2 regions of the Acidaminococcus hominis genome follow, and region 2 is predicted to be linked to the other one. Evidence: a T-box and tRNA genes for the amino acid it is inferred to sense, from the RefSeq annotation. Region 2 holds a T-box; the other holds one or more tRNA genes.
The links. A T-box is a leader RNA that pairs with one kind of tRNA and senses whether it is charged. The one in region 2 lies ahead of ileS (isoleucine--tRNA ligase), so its partner is inferred to be a tRNA-Ile.

Region 1: it has a tRNA-Ile gene. The T-box ahead of ileS (isoleucine--tRNA ligase) is inferred to sense a tRNA for this amino acid. The anticodon was not compared.

What each region holds. Positions count from the first base shown of each region.
Region 1 is NZ_JAKVMG010000001.1:2,604,915-2,608,187, forward strand. It holds rRNA gene LKE88_RS11905 (16S ribosomal RNA) at 1-1,429, shown strand, start outside; tRNA gene LKE88_RS11910 (tRNA-Ile) at 1,539-1,615, shown strand; tRNA gene LKE88_RS11915 (tRNA-Ala) at 1,640-1,715, shown strand; rRNA gene LKE88_RS11920 (23S ribosomal RNA) at 2,052-3,273, shown strand, end outside.
Region 2 is NZ_JAKVMG010000001.1:1,247,441-1,250,713, reverse strand. It holds gene LKE88_RS05530 (potassium channel family protein) at 1-628, shown strand, start outside; gene LKE88_RS05525 (TrmH family RNA methyltransferase) at 625-1,407, shown strand; T-box leader at 1,472-1,688, shown strand; gene ileS (isoleucine--tRNA ligase) at 1,782-3,273, shown strand, end outside.

The DNA.
Region 1 (3,273 bases), 1.4 Mb from region 2:
CCCTCCAGTTGGGGACAACATTCCGAAAGGAATGCTAATACCGAATGTGATCCCTTTTCCGCATGGAGAAGGGATGAAAGATGGCCTCTATTTATAAGCTATCGCTGGAAGATGGGCCTGCGTCTGATTAGCTAGTTGGTGGGGTAACGGCTCACCAAGGCGATGATCAGTAGCCGGTCTGAGAGGATGAACGGCCACATTGGGACTGAGACACGGCCCAAACTCCTACGGGAGGCAGCAGTGGGGAATCTTCCGCAATGGACGAAAGTCTGACGGAGCAACGCCGCGTGAGTGATGAAGGTCTTCGGATTGTAAAACTCTGTTGTCAGGGACGAATGTGCGAATGTTGAATAAGCATTTGTATTGACGGTACCTGACGAGGAAGCCACGGCTAACTACGTGCCAGCAGCCGCGGTAATACGTAGGTGGCAAGCGTTGTCCGGAATTATTGGGCGTAAAGAGCATGTAGGCGGGCTTTTAAGTCCGACGTGAAAATGCGGGGCTTAACCCCGTATGGCGTTGGATACTGGAAGTCTTGAGTGCAGGAGAGGAAAGGGGAATTCCCAGTGTAGCGGTGAAATGCGTAGATATTGGGAGGAACACCAGTGGCGAAGGCGCCTTTCTGGACTGTGTCTGACGCTGAGATGCGAAAGCCAGGGTAGCAAACGGGATTAGATACCCCGGTAGTCCTGGCCGTAAACGATGGGTACTAGGTGTAGGAGGTATCGACCCCTTCTGTGCCGGAGTTAACGCAATAAGTACCCCGCCTGGGGACTACGATCGCAAGATTGAAACTCAAAGGAATTGACGGGGGCCCGCACAAGCGGTGGAGTATGTGGTTTAATTCGACGCAACGCGAAGAACCTTACCAAGGCTTGACATTGAGTGAAAGACCTAGAGATAGGTCCCTCTCTTCGGAGACACGAAAACAGGTGGTGCATGGCTGTCGTCAGCTCGTGTCGTGAGATGTTGGGTTAAGTCCCGCAACGAGCGCAACCCTTATCCTATGTTACCAGCGCGTAATGGCGGGGACTCATAGGAGACTGCCAGGGATAACCTGGAGGAAGGCGGGGATGACGTCAAGTCATCATGCCCCTTATGTCTTGGGCTACACACGTACTACAATGGTCGGCAACAAAGGGCAGCAAAGCCGCGAGGCAGAGCAAATCCCATAAACCCGACCCCAGTTCGGATCGCAGGCTGCAACCCGCCTGCGTGAAGTTGGAATCGCTAGTAATCGCAGGTCAGCATACTGCGGTGAATACGTTCCCGGGCCTTGTACACACCGCCCGTCACACCACGAAAGTTGGTAACACCCGAAGCCGGTGAGATAACCGTAAGGAGTCAGCTGTCTAAGGTGGGGCCGATGATTGGGGTGAAGTCGTAACAAGGTAGCCGTTCGAGAACGAGCGGCTGGATCACCTCCTTTCTATGGAGAACCGTTGGGTACTACGGTACATCAACTATTCTCGTCGACGCACATCTGTCAATATCAATATTCTGTTTTGAGGGTTCTGCCCTCAAGATGGTAAGGAAATGGGCCCATAGCTCAGCTGGTTAGAGCGCACGCCTGATAAGCGTGAGGTCAGTGGTTCGAGTCCACTTGGGCCCACCATATTTTCCTAAAGGAATGTATGCTGGGGGCGTAGCTCAGCTGGGAGAGCACCTGCCTTGCAAGCAGGGGGTCAGGAGTTCGATTCTCCTCGTCTCCACCAATTACTTACTATCGTATGAACCTTGAAAACTTCATAGAAGAGACAAAAACAGTTTTGATGAAAATCAAAATTAAATCTACTACGTATTGTGATGAATATGTAGTAGAAACCTCTAATCTAAATGCGAATTTAGAAGACGAGTAACGAGAAAACTAGGAACGTAAATGTTCCTTAGTAGAACTAGCAGTTTTCACTGAAAAGTGGAAACGAAAGCTCCAGCAAGATTCGAGGCAGTTCGCGAAGCGAGGAAGCAAATTTCCGGAGATAATACACTTAGTATATCGAGGAAAATTTGTGACGAGCGACAAAGAAATGACCGAATATTGCTAGGAGATAAGTCAAGCTACTAAGGGCATACGGCGGATGCCTAGGCACTAAGAGCCGATGAAGGACGTGGTAAGCTGCGAAAAGCTACGGGGAACCGCAAGCAGGTTTTGATCCGTAGATGTCCGAATGGGGAAACCCACCAGCCGTAATGGGCTGGTATCCTTAGGGAAGGGAACCCGGTGAACTGAAACATCTAAGTAGCCGGAGGAAGAGAAATCAAACGAGATGCCCACAGTAGCGGCGAGCGAAGAGGGCAGAGCCTAAACCGGGAAGCTTCGGCTTTCCGGGGTTACGGACTCACATAATTCAAGTTCATCCTAGCCGAATTACCTGGAAAGGTAAGCCACAGAGCATAAAAGCTGCGTAGGTTAAAGGACGAGCGAGAAGGTGAGTATCCAGAGTACCACGAAGCACGAGGAATTTTGTGGGAAGTCGGGGGGACCACCCTCCAAGGCTAAACACTACTTAGTGACCGATAGCGCATAGTACCGTGAGGGAAAGGTGAAAAGAACCGCGGGAGCGGAGTGAAAGAGAACCTGAAACCGTATGTCTACAAGCAGTCGGAGCGCAAGCGACGGCGTGCCTATTGAAGAATGAGCCAACGAGTTGCGGGCACTAGCGAGGTTAAGCAGGAAATGCGGAGCCGTAGGGAAACCGAGTCTGAAAAGGGCGATGAGTTAGTGTTCGCAGACCCGAAACTGTAGTGATCTACCCATGATCAGGTTGAAGCACAGGTAAAATTGTGTGGAGGACCGAACCGGTGAGTGTTGAAAAACTTTCGGATGAATCGTGGGTAGCGGTGAAATTCCAATCGAACGCAGAGATAGCTGGTTCTCCTCGAAATAGCTTTAGGGCTAGCCTCAAGCAGTAAGCATAGGCGGTAGAGCACTGATCGGGATAGGGACTGTAATGGTTACCGAACCCTGTCAAACTACGAATGGTTATGCTGCAAAGCTTGGGAGTCAGACTACGAGAGATAAGTCCCGTTGTCAAAAGGGAAACAGCCCAGACCATCAGCTAAGGTCCCCAATGCCATACTAAGTGGAAAAGGATGTGGGGTCTCATAAACAACCAGGATGTTGGCTCAGAAGCAGCCACCATTTAAAGAGTGCGTAATAGCTCACTGGTCGAGAGGCCCTGCGCCGAAGATTCCCGGGGCTAAAGTATGGAACCGAAGCTATGGATGCGAGCTTAGGCTTGCGTGGTAGAGGAGCGTTCCCATCGGGTTGAA
Region 2 (3,273 bases):
CCTGGGCCGGTTCGGCAGCAGCGTAGGAGAAACCCTGGTTCACCTGGGGCACGATGTGCTGGGGGTGGACAAGGACGAGGATGCCGTCCAGGATATGGCGGATAAGCTGACCCATGTGGTGCTGTGCGACGTCATTGACGAAAAAACCGTCAAAAGCCTGGGTATCCGGAACTTTGACGTAGCCATTGTGGCCATTGGGGACCTGGAACCCAGCCTTCTGTGCACCATGCTCATGAAGGAAACCGGGGTAAAGACCATTGTGGCCAAGGCTTCCTCCACCCTGCACGGAAAAATGCTGGAGAAGCTGGGAGCCACCCGGGTCATCTATCCGGAACGGGATATGGGCCGGCGGGTAGGCCATAACCTGGCTTATACCAATATCATGGACTTTATCGAGCTGTCGGACAATATGTGCCTGATGGAAATTGCCATCTCCGAGAAAATGGTGGGCAAGAGCCTGGCAGATTTGGATGTGCGGCGGAAATACAAAGTCAACGTGGTGGCGGTGAAGCATGAAGACGGCACCACGGAAATCAGCCTGGATCCTACCAAGGCCCTGCTGGCCGGGGATATGATGGTGGTCATCGGGTCCCGGCAAAGCGTAGAAGCCCTGGAGGACGGTATATGATCAGTGAAATTACATCCCTAAAAAATGATTTGGTGAAGCGGGCAGCTTCCCTGAAAGTGAAAAAATACCGGCAGCGGGAGCAGCTGTTCCTGCTGGAGGGCAAGCGGGCGGTGGACGAAGCCCGGCGTTCTTCCTGGCAGATCCAGGCCTACTTCTTTACCAAACTGCCGGAAGAATGGACCCAGGAAGCGGATGCTGGAGACACGCCCTATTACCAGGTAACCGAAGCGGTGATGGAAAAAATCACGGCTACGGAAGATCCCCAGGGGGTGGCGGCTTTGGTGGCCCTAAAAGAAACCCCGTTAAAGGATTTTCACCCGGCCAAGGGTCTGGTATTGGTGCTTGATAAAATCCGGGACCCGGGCAACACCGGGACCCTGATTCGGACCGCCGATGCCCTGGGGGCTGCCGGGGTGATTCTTTTGGCAGAGACGGCGGACCTGTACAACCCCAAGGTGGTGCGCTCCACCATGGGCTCCCTGTTCCACCTGCCGGTGTTTACCGGGGTGACCCAGGAAGAGCTGTTAAACTGGTGCCGGAAGGAGCAGTTTACCCTGTGGGCGACAGCACTGGAAGGGGCAAAGAACGTAACGGAAACCGCTTGGCCCCAAAAAACTGCCCTGGTTATGGGCAGCGAAGCGGAAGGGGTGGACCCGGCGCTTCTTGCCCAGGCGGATACCAAAATCATGATTCCTATGGCAGGCCAGGCGGAAAGCCTGAACGTGGCCATTGCTGGAGGAATTCTCCTGTTTTTGGGTTCCCAGGGCCAAAAGGCCTAGCAAAGGGCGAAAGGTTTATTGACGGAAAATCCTAAGAAGTGTATAATAAAGCGTAAATTTAATACACAAGGCGATGACAGAGACAGTACGGCCAGCAATCGGTGCAGCGATTCGGGGACAGTGGGAGCCCGGACAGGAGAGCGCAGGCAGGAACATCACTCTGGAGCCGGTCTTTGAAACAGCAGTAAAAGACCCGGTTTATGCCCGTTACGGCATACGAGTGGCAGCAGTTTTGCTGTCATGAGGGTGGTACCACGGGTCTGTAACGTCTCGTCCCTTAGGGGACGGGACGTATTTTTTTGGAGGTGTAACAAGTGAGCAGCGAAAAAGATCAGTACAGCAACACGCTAAACCTGCCGAAAACCGATTTCCCTATGCGGGCAGGACTTCCCAAGCGGGAACCGGATTTCCTGGATTTCTGGTATAAAAATGATGTGTACGGGGAAAAGCAAAAACTCCATGCCGGCCATAAGAAGTTTGTCCTGCATGATGGCCCTCCCTATGCCAACGGCAAGATTCATATGGGTCATGCCCTGAACAAAATTCTGAAAGACATCATTGTCAAATACAAATACGCCAGAGGTTACGATACCCCTTACGTACCGGGCTGGGATACCCACGGCATGCCCATTGAGCACGCCTGCATCAAGGCCACCGGGGTGGACCGCCACAAGCTGAGTCCTGTAGAACTGCGGAAAATGTGCCGGGAATACGCCCTGGAATGGATTGACACCCAGCGCAGCGACTTTAAGCGCCTAGGCGTACTGGGGGACTGGGCCCATCCCTACGTTACCCTGGATCCCCATTTTGAAGCGGAACAGGTGCGGGTATTTGGTACCATGGCCAACAAGGGCTATATCTATAAGGGCAAGAAAACCGTTTACTGGTGCCCCCACTGCGAAACTGCCCTGGCAGAAGCCGAAATCGAATATGCTGACCAGAAAACCCCGACCATTTTCGTCAAGATGCCTCTGGTCAAGGATAACGGGCTGACTCCGGAAGAAGCCAAGGGTAAACCGGCCTACATGGTTGTTTGGACCACCACCCCCTGGACCATTCCTGCCAACGTGGCTGTCGCTGTAAACCCGGAGGTGGAATACGCCTGGGTGGAATATAACGGCGAAGTATTGATCATGGCAGCAGAACTGGTGGACAAGGTAGCCGAAGAATGCGGCGTCACCTTTGGTCCTGTTCTGGGCACTACCCAGGGCCGGAAATTTGAACTGGCTGAATGCGTCCATCCTTTCCCGGAATATAACCACCGGAAATCCCTGGTAGTCCTGGCCGACTATGTTGACCTGGAAACCGGTTCTGGCTGTGTACATACCGCTCCTGGCCACGGCGACGTGGACTATTTGACCGGTCTGAAATACAACCTGCCCATCCTGTGTCCTGTGGACGAAAAGGGCTGCTTCACCGACGAGGCCGGTGAAATGCTCAAGGGCAAGTTTGTCTTCGACAGCAACGGACTGGTCATCAAACACCTGGCTGAACTGAACGTACTGCTGGGCAAAAAGACCATCCATCACCAATACGCCCACTGCTGGCGCTGCAAGAACCCCATCATCTACCGGGCTTCCGAACAATGGTTTGCTTCCGTAGACGGGTTCCGCCAGGAAGCACTGGACGCCATTGCCAACGATGTAAAATGGATTCCCAGCTGGGGCGAATCCCGGATCCACAACATGGTGGCTGACCGCCATGACTGGTGTATTTCCCGGCAGAGAGTCTGGGGCGTGCCCATTCCCATCTTCTACTGCGAAGACTGCGGGGAACCCCTGATTAACCCGGATACCATCGAAGCCGTAGCCAATATTTTCGAAACCGAAGGCAGCGACGCCTGGTGGAACCATACGGCAGAAGAAC